4 regions of the Paenibacillus odorifer genome follow, and region 1 is predicted to be linked to each of the others. Evidence: predicted binding sites of a transcription regulator. Region 1 holds the regulator's gene; each other region holds the start of a gene.
The links. The regulator Rex, encoded in region 1, represses fermentation and respiration genes when NADH is low (regulators of the CRP and FNR family bind a similar motif). The targets are predictions, from matches to a motif close to TTGTGAAATATTTCACAA.
Positions count from the first base shown of each region.

Region 2: PODO_RS28140 (formate/nitrite transporter family protein) is a predicted target of Rex. The motif match lies at 1,845-1,862, and genes of this name have one in related genera.
Region 3: scfA (six-cysteine ranthipeptide SCIFF) is a predicted target of Rex. The motif match lies at 1,638-1,655, and genes of this name have one in related genera.
Region 4: PODO_RS11200 (helical membrane plugin domain-containing protein) is a predicted target of Rex. The motif match lies at 2,168-2,185, and genes of this name have one in related genera.

Region 1 covers NZ_CP009428.1:4,563,223-4,567,184, forward strand. Annotated here, with positions in the region: gene PODO_RS19890 (amidohydrolase) at 155-1,456, opposite strand; gene PODO_RS19895 (redox-sensing transcriptional repressor Rex) at 1,443-2,096, opposite strand; gene dinG (ATP-dependent DNA helicase DinG) at 2,227-3,962, opposite strand, start outside.
Region 2 covers NZ_CP009428.1:6,433,106-6,437,067, reverse strand. Annotated here, with positions in the region: gene PODO_RS28145 (FAD-dependent oxidoreductase) at 1-430, shown strand, start outside; gene PODO_RS28140 (formate/nitrite transporter family protein) at 1,966-2,793, shown strand; gene PODO_RS28135 (MFS transporter) at 3,254-3,962, shown strand, end outside.
Region 3 covers NZ_CP009428.1:782,216-786,177, reverse strand. Annotated here, with positions in the region: gene scfB (thioether cross-link-forming SCIFF peptide maturase) at 1-1,340, opposite strand, end outside; gene scfA (six-cysteine ranthipeptide SCIFF) at 1,463-1,612, opposite strand; partial or broken gene PODO_RS32265 (SF0329 family protein) at 2,071-2,151, opposite strand; gene PODO_RS03390 (response regulator transcription factor) at 2,225-3,007, opposite strand; gene PODO_RS29830 (histidine kinase) at 2,982-3,962, opposite strand, start outside.
Region 4 covers NZ_CP009428.1:2,646,879-2,650,840, reverse strand. Annotated here, with positions in the region: gene PODO_RS11210 (SGNH/GDSL hydrolase family protein) at 1-208, opposite strand, end outside; gene PODO_RS11205 (NAD(P)/FAD-dependent oxidoreductase) at 373-1,551, opposite strand; gene PODO_RS11200 (helical membrane plugin domain-containing protein) at 1,592-2,035, opposite strand; gene PODO_RS11195 (DUF2785 domain-containing protein) at 2,236-3,054, opposite strand; gene PODO_RS11190 (nitroreductase family protein) at 3,300-3,917, shown strand.

The sequences.
Region 1 (3,962 bases):
AGTAATATATCTTTTTTGATTATATAACACACCCGCGTGTTTATCCAAAATTTCATAATTTTCTAGCTTTCCCAGCCTTAAAATGTACAAAAGGCCGCAACTTTTGCTAAAAGCAAAAAGTCGCAGCCTATTATTTATTCGTTATTCTCCAGACTTAACGCTTCAATAAACCTTCGAAGGCTTCTTGCGCTTTACGCCGGATAGCTTCCTCATCCAGGGTTAAGCATTGTCCATGCTTGATGACCTGTTTACCATTCACCCACACATGCTCAACATCCTTAGCGCTAGCAGAGTAAACTGCATGAGACAACAGATCTGTGTGTGGCAGCAAATGCGGCTGATCTATATCAATTGCAATGAAATCAGCTTTCATCCCAACAGCAAGTCTGCCTACATTATTTAAAAAGATGGACTGGGCGCCATATTCTGTAGCCATACGTAGAGCTTCTGGAGCTGGAACAGCCGTTGGATCACCGCTGACACCCTTATGAATGAGAGCTGCAAGCCGCATCTCTTCAAACATATCCAAGTTATTGTTGCTTGCCGCGCCATCCGTGCCAAGAGACACCTTCACACCAGCTTTTAGAAGATCAGTAACCCGAGCCACTCCGCTAGCCAGCTTCAAATTACTGCCCGGATTATGAGAGACACCCACATTATGGCGAGCCAAGATCTCAATCTCTTCATCATTTAAATGAACACCATGTGCAACTATCGAGGGACGTGTGAACATTCCAAGATTCTCTAAGTGAGCTACAGGACGCAACCCGTAATCCGCCACATTTTGTTCCACTTCACGTTTCGTTTCGGACATATGCGTATGCATCGGTAAATCCAGATCATGCGCTGCCTGCACGAACTTAACCAGGAAGTCCGGAGGGCAAGTATAAGGGGCGTGCGGTGAGATCATAGTAGTAATTCTACCGTCAGCCTTTCCATGCCAGTTACGGGCAAAAGAAATCGCTTCCGCAAGCTTGTGATTCTGTACATCCTCTGGACATAACCCGATCACACCACGCATCAATACGGAACGGATACCTGATAACTCAGCTACCTCAGCTACTCGGTCCATGTGATCATACATATCGAGGAAGGTCGTAGTTCCACCCTTCAGCATTTCCAATACAGATAAGGAGGTTCCCCAGTATACATCATCACCGGTGAACTTTTCCTCCATCGGCCACATTTTCTCCTGAAGCCACACTTGTAGCGCTAAATCATCTCCATATCCACGCAGCAAAGACATCGCCGCATGACCATGTGTGTTTACAAGTCCAGGCATGAACAGCAGACGGCTGCCATCAACCACTTGCACTCCAGCTTCCATCTGAGGCTCTTCTTTTCCTATGTAAGTGATTAAATCATCTTCAATAGTCATATATCCACTCAGAACCGGCTCATCCGTTCCCGGAGTCAGAAAATACCCGCCCTTAATTATCGTTTTATTGTTGTTCATGTTCGCTTTCTTCCTTTCCATCCCGCAAGTAATAAGCAAGACTTTGCAGATCAGTTGTAAAATCAGCTGCATGCACCCGGATATTCGGTGGTGTCTTCAGAATCACAGGGGCAAAGTTCAAAATTGCTTCAATCCCAGAAGAAATGAGAATATCTGCTACATTTTGAGCTTCTGAATCAGGTACGGTAATAATGGCAATGCGAATACCTTGCTCACGAATCGTGCTGCCTAGTTCATCCATCGGTTGCACAGTAAGGGAGTTGATCTTACGTCCAACCTTAGGAGCGTACGAATCAAATATAGCCGTGATTTTCATAGTATCTTTGAGATATGCATTGTAATTAGACAAGGCATGTCCGAGATTACCTGCCCCTACTAAAGCTACATTAAGCTGTTGATCCAGCTTCAGAATATGACGGATTTTCTCAATAAGATACGTTACATCATAGCCGATACCTTTTCTGCCGAAGTCACCAAAATACGCTAAATCCTTACGAATCTGTGCGGGATTAAGATCAAGCTTTTGTCCAAGTTCCTGAGAGGAAACTGTTAATATTTCGCGATTCTGGAGATCATTCAAAAAACGCAAATACACAGGTAGTCTGCGAACAACGGCTTCTGATATTTTATCCGATTTCATATTTTTCCTCCTAAAAATAGTAATGTTCTTGTGAAAATCCATATTCTAACGTATACCTCTCCTTATTAAGGGCGGTACTGTAACTTACCGCCCTTAAGGATAAGGAGGAGCTAAACTGAAGACGAGCATTTTAAGAAGCGCCGCCATCCTCTAGCCATTCCGCTATGCGGGGGACCATTTGATCAGTCAGCATATGCTCCATTTTGGGACCAGGCAATGAATAAAGGAAATACTTCCCGTAATGAGATTCAATAACCCTTGTATCATAAACAATAACTATTCCGCGATCCTGCGCCGTGCGAACCAGTCTTCCGAATCCCTGCTTAAAACGAATAACCGCTTGAGGAACAGACAATTTCATGAATGGATTCTTCTTCTGAGCCTGCAATAACTCCGACTTCGCTTCCGCCAACGGGTGATTCGGCGGTTGAAACGGAAGTCTCACGATGGCCAGGCAAGTCAGTGCTTCACCTGGAATATCTACACCTTCCCAGAAGCTGCTCGTCCCCAGCAGAACGGATGCTGCACTGTCCTGAAAGCGGCGGATCAGCTTGCTCCGGCTGCCACCTTCCACGCCTTGACCAAGCACCGTAATCTCTTGTGAGGCCAAAGCCTCTTTAAGCGGATCATATACCTGACGCAGCATTTTATAAGAAGTAAACAGAACCAGCATCCGCCCACGTGTTGTTTTGGCAGCTTCTGCTAACGACTGTACGAGTGTATCGACAAATCGAGCATCGCCCACACTGCCCTTCACACTAGGAAAATCACGCGGTATAACTAGCAGCGCCTGCTCGCGATACTTAAAGGGAGATGGAAGGAGTGAGGTCATTAGACGTCCCTCTTCCGCAGCTTCGTTAAGTCCGAGATTATCAATCATAAACTGAAAAGATTTATCTACAGACAGCGTCGCCGAGGTAAGCACGATGCTTTTTTTCTTATCGAAGAACAACTCTTTAAGCTGGCTGCTAACATCCACAGGGACGGCATACATCTGCAGTGATTTGCTGCGGTAATTTCCATTTGCCTCCAGCCAATATACTACATTATCGTCATTCAGCCCCATAAAGAATCTTACTTGCTCACGTATGGAAGCCAAATCCTTAAATAAACCGCTAATATCAGTAACAAGACTGTCTGCTGAGGATTGGCTTTCCTGGTCACGCATCTCATTAAGCATTTTATCACCCTTACGGATGATGGCGCTTAACGTCAGATTCATAGTGTTCTCAAGCGCAACTAATTCATCCCAATCCTTCGGCTTACGGGCAGGAAGCAAACGCATAACCAGTTGCCCCGCTTCCCCTGCTGCTGCATCACTGCGTTCCGGCAAAAGGCTGAACAGCTTGTCGCTGAGTGCATCCCAGGTTTCTTTGACGGTAAGCAGATCCGGGTAGATCCGATCGATGACTCCGCTCCATTCTGAAGCCTCTTCACTGCCTGACGACTGTAAGATCTGGCGCAGAGCAGGAAGCTGTCCGTTTCGGCTATCTTTATACAGTCGCGATAACGTGTGTGCCACAGTGAAATGCTTCATATGCATGCCAAGATGTTTACCAGCCACATCTTCTAAATGATGTGCTTCATCAATTACAAGATGCTCGTAAGCCGGAAGCAGCTGGTGCCCAGCTTTAACATCTGCGAATAGCTTGGAATGGTTCGTAATAACCACGTCAGCAATCCCAGCTTCATGCTTGGCCCTATGATAATAGCATTTGCGGAACCACGGGCAGGAACGGCCCAGACAGGAATCGGTATCGCTTGCCACCGTCTCCCAGAAATCACCGCCCCGGCCGCTTAAATTCAGCTCTTCATCATCCCCTGATTCACTTTGAGTGAGCCATACGATCATCTGAGCTGCAGTAA
Region 2 (3,962 bases), 1.9 Mb from region 1:
GGTAACAGAGACCATTCCTTATATGGGTACACAAGGGACTTCGGGCATTAAGATTTATGAAGATAATATCGCTGCAACAGGGCTTACTGAAGAAGGAGCTAAGGCTGAAGGAATGGACGTGGAAACCGCCATGATTATTGATAATTACCGTCCAGAATTTATGCCAACCTTTGAGCAGGTTCAGTTAAAAGTAGTGTTTGATCGCGCCACACGCCGTATTCTCGGGGCACAAATTATGTCCAAGATGGATCTGACGCAATCGATCAACACAGTGTCTGTATGCATTCAAAATCATATGACAATCGACCAACTAGCCTTTATCGATTTCTTCTTCCAACCGCATTACAACAAACCTTGGAACTTCCTGAATACAGTGGGTCTTCAAGCACTGCCGACAACAGTACCAAGCAAAGAGGCTGTAACGGTTTAAAAAGGAACGTTGTTCCTGAGTGATTTATTGAGGAAAAAGACAACCTTATAAAGCTAGAGAAGCAGCGATCCTCCTGTAACGGGAGGATCGCTGCTTTTTTTGTTAGGTGCAGAATGATTAGCTGCATAGGTAGGTACAATCCAATGGCTTCGGCGATGGTAGCGAGCCAAATGTGCTCGAAAGTTACAGTTAAGGTCATTTGAGTCCGATGTCCGATAGCAAGCCAAATGTGCTCAAAAGTTACGTATAAGGTCATCTGAGTCCGATCGTGCTGAATCACCGCCCTCCTTAGAAGTTTTCGGACTCAGAAGCCGCTATATAGCAAATAATCGCTGTTTGAGTATGATTTCGGACTCCAATGCAGCTATTGCATAAAATGAGGTACAACTAGTGTGTTTTTGGTGGCAATAGCGACTATGGGGTCCGATGGCAAGTCAAATGTGCTCGAAAGTTACGAATAAGGTCATCTGAGTCCGATCGTGCTGAGTCAACGCCCACCGCAGAAGCTATCGGACCCAGAAGCCGCTATTTGGTAATTAATCGCCTATTAAGCGTGATTTCGGACTCCAATGCAGCTATTACATAGAATGAGGTACAGCTAGTGTGTTTTTGGTGGCAATAGCGACTATGGGGTTCGATAGCGAGCCAAATGTGCTCAAATGCTACCAATAGGGTCATCTGAGTCCGATGTCCGATAGTAAGCCAAATGTGTTCAGAAGCTACGGTTAGGGTCATCTGAGTCCGATCGTGCTGAGTCAACGCCCACCGCAGAAGCTTTCGGACTCAGAAGCCGCTATTTAGCAATTAATCGCCTTTTGAGTGTGATTTCGGACTCCAATGCAGCTATTACATAGAATGAGGTGCAACTATTGTGTTTTTGGTGGCAATAGCGACTATGGGGTCCGATAGCGAGCCAAATGTGCTCGAAAGTTAAGATTAGGGGCATCTGAGTCCGATCGTGCTGAGTCATCATCCCTCCGCAGAAGCTTTCGGACTCAGAAGGCGCTATATAGCAATTAATCGCCTTTTGAGCGTGATTTCGGACTCCAGTGCAGCTATTACATAGAACGAGGTACAACTAGTGTGTTTTTCGTGCTAATAGCGACGATGGGGTCCGATAGCAAGCCAAATGTGCTCGAAAGTTAAGATTAGGGGCATCTGGGTCCGATGTCCGGGTGTGGGCCAAATATGCTCAAAAGCTACGATTAGAGTCATCCGAGTCCGATAGAATGCCGATAGTGAGGTATGACTACAGTGAGGTATAGCTACAGTGAGATATAGCTGCATATAAGGACAACTGTGTCCGATAGCTGCTGCGTACGCTCAAATGTAATCCAACGAAACAAGATATGCTGGCTTAGTCGGTCATACATAAACTTCTATTTGTGCACAGGTCGCAGTAAATTTGACATGTCAGTGAAAACTTTCACTTAGTTTTCTCAAAGTGATAATTATCACGTTAATGTGTTTTACGACACGCTACAATGTTCATAAAGGAACAAATTTGAAGTAAATAGATGAAGGAGATAGGAACCATGGCTTATAGCAAACCGCAGCAAATTGCCGAAGTAACTGTAGAGAACGGCATAAAAAAAGCTCATAATCCGCTAAGTACCGTACTTATTCTGGGCTTTTTGGGAGGAGCGTTTATTGCGCTCGGGTTTTTATTGGATATTCGCGTCATTGCTGGCGCACCACAGGAATGGGGTTCCATTGCTAACTTTATCGGGGCAGCAGTCTTCCCCGTTGGGCTGATCATGGTACTCCTTGCGGGTGGAGAACTGCTGACAGGGAATATGATGGCCGTGCCGCTCGCTTTTATGGCTAAGAAGATTTCTTTTTGGGAAGTTGTGAAGAATCTTTTGCTCATTACGATTAGTAATCTGGCAGGGGCATTATTTGTAGCTTATTTCTTCGGTCATGTGGTGGGTTTAACTTCAGAGGGTGTGTATTTAGAGAAATTGGTGGATATGGCTGGTCATAAAATCGATGCAGAATTCTTTCCGGCATTTGTTTCGGGTATCGGCTGTAACTGGCTCGTTGCGCTGGCAGTGTGGCTCTCCTATGGAGCAGATAACTTCAGCGGCAAAATCCTTGGTATTTGGTTCCCAACGATGGCCTTTGTTGCGATCGGATTCCAGCACGTTGTAGCTAACATGTTCCTAATTCCAGCAGCTATTTTTGAAGGTTACTATTCATGGGGGCAATACTTCACTAACTTTGTTCCCGTCTGGCTCGGCAATCTAACGGGTGGAGCAATATTTGTCGCAGCTGCCTATTGGATGGCATACTTGCGTAAAGCACCTACGGCTATTCAATCCGTAGATAGCATGTCCGGCAGCAGTGTCAAAAAACACGCTTAAGCTCGTCTTATAGAGCACTCCATAGAACATTCAAGGTCTGCCTTATTGGTGGCGTTAATGTTTTAGGGGTGCTTTTTGTTATGTAGACACAAAAAAATCCGCCGTGATATATCCGCGCTCGGGGGAACGAAATCGGATCACGGCGAATTTTGAAGGGGGAGTGTTTCTAGGCTCTATTACCCCGTCTTTCTAAAAGCGAATCAGTTTCTTCTTGTTTAGTTTGCTTTACGGACGACAGCCACGGCTTTAAAATAAGAATAGATATTAGAGCTAGGAAGGGCTGCGGACGTGAACCCCAAGGGAGACGGGATAATTCATGCGATATGTGCGTTTTATTCTCTAGATTTCATGCGTACTTTATCGCGATAAAACGTCAATGTGTATGCTTGCTCATAACCCTGTTTTGGGATAATACTGGATGAATTAATGACACATATATAACAGGGGATGTACACTACTTATGAAGTTTTTACAGGCATATCCAAAAGAAGTGAAAATATTTCTAATTGCCAGCCTAATTAATGCAACAGGTAGTGCGCTGATGTGGCCGCTCGTTACGATGTATGTATTTGATGAGCTTGGACGCAGCATGTCAGATGCTGGACTGGTGATTCTTATTCAATCGGTTGGTGGGATCGTGGGTCAACTACTCGGGGGCTCACTCTATCATAAGGTAGGCGTTAACCGGCTGATTGTCGGAGCGCTCGCCATGAATGCTTTGGCACTGTTCACCTTGCCGGCAGCTAGTAACAACTGGACGTTATTTATGGTTGCAATGGGACTGGTAGGATTATTTAATTCCTTATCATTACCTGCCATTCAGGCATTTATCGGCTTTCGTTTCACGAAGCAGCGTGGTGAGCTGTTTAATGTTATTTATGTCGCCAATAATATTGGTGTAGCACTGGGTACGGCATTAAGTGGTTTTTTGGCCGATATTTCCTATATGCTAAGCTTTGTAATGAATGGTGTAACTTCGGCGGTATTTGCGGGTTTCTTTTTTATATATCTGAAGAAAATCGGTGGAGAACCTGCGCATGAGGTAATGGGGCATCAGAAGAATGAACCAGAGAAACAATCCACGTGGAAGCTAATGGGGCATACTCGTATTTATCTTTATATGGGGATCGGTTCTTTGTTCCTGCTTCTCGGTAACTCTATCTGGAATA
Region 3 (3,962 bases), 3.0 Mb from region 1:
GAACATTCGACTCTTTTGCGGAAGACGTCACAGCTGAAGTCATAGGTACCAATTAAGGAACCCGTCGCGTGCAGTGCATTGGCAGGACAACCACCGCTGCAGTAGAGTTTAGCCCAGCAGTCTTTGCATTCCGGCTTCGAGTAGCAGTTGCTCTCTTTAAATTGACATTGCAGCTCTGGCTTTGTGATGCCATCCCAGAGGTTCCCCATGCTATACTCTTCATCCCCTACGAACTGGTGGCAAGGAAAAAGCTCTCCCCAAGGGGTGACAGCAAGATATTCAGTTCCCGAACCACAGCCAGTAATTCTCTTCTGGATGCATGGTCCTTCTGAGAGATCAAGCATGTAATGATAAAAGGTAAACCCCTTGCCTTGTTCACCACGCCCGATCATTTCCTTCGCGAGAATTTCGTACTGGTTGTATATCTCCGGCAGGTCCTCCTCAGTAAGTGCATAGGGTTCCTTTGGATCACAGATGACTGGTTCCATCGAGATTTTGTCAAAACCAAGGTCTGCGATATGAAATATATCATTGGTAAAATCGACATTGTTACGAGTGTAAGTTCCCCGTACATAGTACTCTTGGTCTCCGCGCTTTCGAACGAATTCCTGGAACTTCGGAAGAATATGATCGTAGCTGCCTTTTCCGTTAACCGTTTGGCGAAGCCGGTCATGAACCTCTTTCCTTCCATCCAGGCTTAATACGACATTGTACATTTCCTGATTTAAAAACTCGGTGACCTCATCGTTCAGCAGCATCCCGTTCGTCGTGAAGGTGAAGCGGAACTTCTTTTTGTATTCTTGTTCTTTGCTTCTTGCATAAGCTACGATCTGTTTAACCACTTTCCAGGCCAAAAGCGGCTCCCCGCCGAAAAAGTCGATGTCCAGGTTGCGATGATGGCCCGAATTTTCAAGCAGGTAATCGATGGATTTTTGTCCAACCTCATAGCTCATGATCGCTCGGTCTCCGTTGTATTTCCCCTGGCTAGCGAAGCAATAGTCGCATGATAGATTACAGGTATGCGCAACATTGAGGCAGAGTGCCTTGACATAAGTTTTTCGTTTTTTTAAATCGAGCGAGAGGTTCTCATACTCATCTTTTGTAAAAAGCTGTCCATCATTTATAAGCTCCTCGATATCCACGATGGTTTCTCGAATGTCACTCTCAGAAATGCTGGAATCATGCTTATATTTTTCTAACATCATTGTCACGATTTGGTCGACAGAAGTTTTCTCATAATCCGCTATAATTTCATATGCTAGGTCATCAACAACATGTACCGAGCCACTGTAGGTGTCGAGCACGATATTGTATCCGTTTAGTTTATATTGATGAATCATACTTGCTAATCAAGCTCCTTTTGCACACAAGTAGAAACGGCTTTGCCATCCTTTAGAGGAAGCGTCCATTTCTTAAAAATAGCCGCCCATCATCAGAGCAATGGGCGGTAAAATTCCTAATCCTATCTGTTCATTGCATTTTCACACTTCTGGTTTGCAACGCCGCAGGAAGTTTTACAAGCGGACTGGCAAGATGTCTGGCATGCGCCGCATCCGCCGTGTTTTGCGGTATCCATCAGTTTGCGGGTGCTTAGGGTTACGATTCTTTTCACGATAAATGACTCCTTCTGTAATTTCTTGTGATCACTTTCACTTAATTTCCATGGAACATCGTAGCAACATCACGCAAGTACGTCTATGATGCCTGTCACCTAGCAGAGTAGAGAGGCATTAAACATATAAACAAAGTAGCATCAATGCTAATTCCCGTTCAGTCTTTCATGCTTGTGATCGTAGGATGCCGTAGCGGGAACCAGAGTCAGAGCAATACTAAAAAAGTGAAACAAAAAAGAGACGGCAATGATGCCATCTCCTTTAACAACATTTTTTCTCATACTTGTCCTTAAAGTCCAATAAATATAAGGATCTCATTGCACTGTATCCCTCCTTACCGGTAGAGCGACACTCTCCACATGCGTGGGTGGACAGTGTGAACAAACTTATATTAGGAGCCCTAAGACACTTCCGGACATTTTATCTGCTCTTGAATATTCAATGAATTTATTTATTTTTATAATGTACTACGCCTTAGTTCATAAAAATATTGCACAATCGGATGCTTTAACTTCATCTTCTCGCTCATGTTTAAAATCCAACCGTTTTGATAGAAGGCGGCTCTGAGCATAGCATCTATGGCGTGCTGCAGAGGGACGAGAATGGCCCTCCTATCCATAACCGAACGGATGCTTTTTGTACTCTATCGGGCTTGAGCCGACTCTATTTTTAAACACACGACTAAAATAGTACTGGCTCTTATACCCTACCTTCACGGCCAGATCCCCGATTTTGATATTCGGCATTACGTCATCTAGAATCTCCTTCGCCTTCGATATCCGAAGCTCGGTGACATAGTCAAGGAATGAAGCACCGATTTCTTGCTTCATACGCTTGCTAAGATAGGTTTGGTTGATATGAAATAGCGCTGCTACTCGAGTAATAGACAGCTCCGGATCCTGATAATGACTGTCAATATACTCCGTCACTTTTTGGATAAGCACTGTTCCATCCCCTGTATACCCGGGAAGCTCCCGCTCCTTATCCACCCTGCCTTCATGTGAATGCAAAGGATATTTTACCTGAAGATGCTCATCGATCCGATGAAGCAGCTTGTTCAGATCACTCTTCGGCACAGGTTTCAATACATAATCGAATGCTTGCAGTTGCACGGCTTGACGCGCATATTCAAAGTTATCGTACCCGCTGATGATGACAACCAGAACCGACGGGCAGCGTTCGCGCAATATATTCATCAGATCGAGCCCATTTATATTCGGCATGTTGATGTCCACAAGACATACATGTGGTGGGGCTTCCTCCACCATATTCAATGCTTCGTTTGCACTTTTCGCTTCTCCTGCAACCTCAAAAAGATACGGACTCTCCTCAATGTATTGTCGCAAGCCTTTGCGAATGATCGTTTCATCATCGACGATGACAATCTTCCACATCTTCATTCCACTCCCCGTCCAAAGGTATTCGAATGACCATAACGGTAATGCCATCTTCGCTCTTCACTGCAAGGCCATATGGCACCCCGTAAGTTAGTCGAATGCGATGGTTTACACTGTATAGCCCAAAGCCTGTGGCAGAACGATCATATGTATCATCAAGAAGGGCTTGATTCATCTGTTCAAGCTTTTCTTTCGGAATCATAACCCCATTATTTTCAACCTTAATGACCATATAATTGGCCTTTTTATATGCTGTAATCGAAATTTTACACTTTTGATCCCCAAGTGGCTTAATCCCGTGATAAATCGCATTTTCCACCAACGGCTGCAGCATGAAGCGAACGACTTGGCACTGAGCAAGCTTTTCATCATATCGTAGCTCGTAGTCCAGAATCTCCTCATATCGCACACCTTGAATATGAAGATAACTCTCGACATGGTACAACTCCTGATCAAGCAGAATGTAGGGACTGCCTGTGCCAAGCCCTAATCGGAAATACGCGCTAAGCGCTTCCACCATCTCCACCACATTGTCTGCTCCATGTTCCGTTGCCATCCACTGGATCGTATCCAATGTGTTGTATAAAAAGTGCGGCTTGATCTGCTCATGAATCAGTCTGAGTTCCATCTCCTTTCGGTCCTGCTCCACAGCGTATAATTGAACAAGCATGTCATTGAAGCTTCGTCCAAGATCGCCGATCTCATCCGAGCGCGTAACATCTGCTCGTATGGTTTGGTTGCCGTTCTGCACATTTTCCATTACCTGGCGAAGCGACTGAATTGGACGAATAATGGAAGAAGCAAGCAGCATCAGAAAGACGATAAACGCACTACCGATAAGAACGCCTACCAGCAATGCAGTCCGCTGGGTTTTGATCACCGCTAGCGATAGACTTGAATTCGGTACTTCGAGTACTAGCTTCCAGCCTTCCACATTTTGAATTGGAGCCTC
Region 4 (3,962 bases), 1.9 Mb from region 1:
CCCAACGCCCCTGTAAATCAACAATACGGTTGCCACCAATGCCACGGTTAATAAAAGTAAGATTCTTCTCTGGATATAAATACCCCAGACGAGCGGCGACCATCATTGCATAACCCACTCCAAGCGATGAAGCGTCTTCATGATTACGTCCCCAGTCTGTTATGCTGTCACCTTGAAACAGAATGACATCGTTTTGTTGGAATATCATAAATGAAATCCTCCTCTAACTACCTCTGTTAATATAACCCAATCTATTATATCAAATACAATGAATACAGCCTACTACGAAACATCAATAATGCAAACATTTCACTAAAAAAACAATAACAAAAACCCCGCTCAGATTCGAGCAGGGTTTAGGGTTAAACTATATTAGTAAGCTAGGCTGAACAATCCTTTAATGTGGGACAAGTAACGAATATTACTTGCTTCCTTCATCAGAGTTGCAGGCAAGCCTTTTAACGGAGTAGAACTTGCACCAACGATGGCTACACCGTCTTTACGGCCTAAGCTAGCAAGCGTACCAGAGTTGATTGGGCTAAAGCTTTCAAACGATTTATTTTTCAAGAAGGCATACAGATTGTATCCGATCAATTCACCCATTTGCCAAGCGATTTGAGCAGTTGGAGGGTATGGACGTCCATCTTCTGCAAAGACCACCGCGCTGTCACCAGCAACGAATACATCTTTGTGAGAAGTGGATTGCAAGAACTCATTCACCGTTGCACGACCGCGGTTAACTTCAAGACCGGATTCGCCGATGAGTGGATTTCCTTGTACGCCACCAGTCCATACAAACGTGTTAGCAATAATTTTTTGACCGTCTTTCAAGTCAATCGCATTGCCTTCTACATTCGTAACAGGAAGACCTGTCAAGAATTGTACACCACGTTTTTCCAAGCTTGCTACAGCACGTTCGATCAATGCATCTGGCAATACTGGAAGGATTTTAGGACCTGCTTCAACGAGCATAAGCTTAATTTCTTTAGGATCAACGCCATATTTTTTAGTAAGTGTAGGCAATACATCCGCGATTTCACCAACAAGCTCAACGCCGGTTAAGCCGCCGCCACCGATCAGGATGTTTGCATCTGCTTCATTTTTCGATTTCGCATATTCACGAATACGATCTTCAATATGTTGATGAATTTTGTTAGCATCTGCAGCTGATTTCAATACCATACTGTATTGTTCAAGCCCTGGAATGCCAAAATAAGCTGTAGTGCTGCCAAGACCTACAACAAGCGCATCATAAGTAAGTGTCACACCATCAGAAAGAACAATTTGTTTGTTCTCCACAGAAAATGAATTAACCTTCGCGATTTTCAGGTCAATATCTTTACCTGCGAAAAGCTTAGTTAGAGGCATAGCAACAGCACCCTCTGCAACACTACCTGCTGCAAGACGATGCAATTCTGTGATGATTTGGTGGGTAGGATACTGATTAACTACAGTAATTTTAGCTTCATCTTTTTTGAGATACTTGCGTACGGTTAAGGCGCTTAGTAGACCACCATAACCTGCTCCTAGAATGACAATATGTTTAGACATGATGTTTCCTCCGTCCCTTACGAATAAGATATGAAAATGATTATTTCTGCTTACTGCGTTCTCCAGCAACTTGAAGGTATGCATTTACGAAACGGAAAAGCTTTTGTGCTTGTGGATCTTTCAACAACTTCATAAGACCAAAAAGACCAATAACTTCGTTACTTTCATTCGCACGATCTTTTGCTTCGATCACTGTAGCTGCCATATTCTTCGCGGAATGCACTACAGGTTCAGCAAGTTCTTTAATTGCACTTACCGTATCACTTTTCAAGACATCATCCGCTGCGACAGTTTGCACAAAGTCATAGGACTTTGTAAGCACGCCAACAAGCTCAGTTAATTTTGGCAGCTGTTCCACCAAGACTGTTAATGATTCCTGAACTTCTGGTTTCAAGAGCTGCTCTAGAACATCCATTTGTTCCTTGCTAACAGCTACTTTTGGTGATTCTTGTTCAGGTTGTGTTTGAGTGATTGATTCTGACATATCCAAATCTCCTCTGCAATAAGCTTTGCTGCTTAATAGTAATGAAAAACATAAGAACTTTTAACGCCATATTTCTATTATAGCACTTATCAAGTTATAAATGTCACAAAGTTTTTGAATTTCCATAAAATTTTGTGATTTTTATTACATTATAATAAATTATTTAAATTACCAGTGTTAATTAAAACCGTTTGAGTGAATTAATGTACAAATTCATTCAAATTCTTCTCAGTTTTCAACAAAACATCCACAATGTCCATATTCTTCTCTATTAGAAGTAACCTGAAATAAAGAGAACGCAGGAAGTTCTTTGTATTTATTCGAGTAACATACTGGCTGTGGCTTCTAGGCCAACTGCCACATTGCGCCAAGTTGAGAATCCACTCGGTTATAGACTGCTGTGGAAGTAAATGATGATCGATGATTGTAACTATAATAGTAGCAATCCGTTCATCTTCTTCCTCCCTGAATATGTATTGATCGTTATAAAGCATCTTTTGAACAACTGTCAGAACCTCTTCCCGCACCTCGGCATCACTCTCCGAGCATAAAACCAGCTCATCCAAGGCGTCTGCGCCATGGGCTGCTGCGTGTGCCCAGCCTTCTTTTTCCATATAACCTCTTAAATCCCGTTCTTCCTTATAATAACGAATTAAACCCTGCTTCACCTTTGTAAATTCAGAGCTATCCAATATAGCCTTTTCCCTATTCCGCTGGAGAATAAGAGCAACAACCAATACAGAAAATGTTCTTGTATACACCGTCTGATCTTCTTTGTTCCCAATGTGATAAAATAGATGCTGCTCGTCAAGGAGTATCCACAGCAGTTCACGAAGCTCCGCATCATTAAACCAATGTTTCTCATTAATCCATTTGTAGAATGTGGAATAAATCAATTCATCACGCAGCACAGGCTCGGGATCTCCTAAATGCTCAAGCATCAACTTCACATAATCCTTTATGTCCTGTCCACTTCTAAGCTCGTAGTCATTCTCTTCGATTCTTTGTAAATCTATCATCAATCGTTCTCTACTATTAATCAATTTATCCACCCTTTCATTCACCGTGTTTTTACATATCCTAATATCCTAATTTATGTCCTATTTTTTGACAACAGGGTATTCAAGATTAACTTCAATAAATTTTATCATTGACGAATTTTATAGGCTGTGTTATTTTTAGTTAGTAACATTTAGTTAGTACATTTACAAATATCAGGTGTTTATATTTTACAACCGAATACATACACAACGGAGGAATACTTATGAGCGCTTTTACAGACTTGATTCAGTCCCGCAGATCCGCTATGAATTTTGTGGAAGGGGTCACCATCCCTCAAAATGAATTAGAGGAAATGTTCTCTTACGCCAGATTGGCACCATCGGCCTATAATCTACAGCATACAAATTACAAAGTGATATCTAACGAGAGCTTAAAAGAAGAAATTCGCGAAGCGGCTTACGGCCAATATAAAATCCATACTGCTTCAGCAGTTATTGTAGTGCTAGGAGATAAGCATGCTTATCAGCAGGCTCCAGAAATCTATGGCGGGCTTAAAGCTTTAGGAGCGATGTCACAAGAGGAATATGATGAGCAAATAGAGATGATTAACAATGCTTACATTGATAAGGATGCTTTTCAAAGAGATGAAGCAATACGTAATGCCTCTCTCTCGGCCATGCACTTTATGCTGATCGCCAAAGATAAAGGCTGGGATACCTGCCCGATGATCGGCTTCGATGCTGATGTTATCCAATCCACCTTGAATCTGCCGGATCATATGGTACCTGTTATGCTGATCACGATCGGCAAAGACAAAAAACATAAAATCAGACCCCGCGGCTACCGTAAGCCAGTCAACGAATTCGTTGAGTTCATCTGATTATAGATACAGCAAAACGTTCCATCCGAGGCAAGTAGCGGGTGG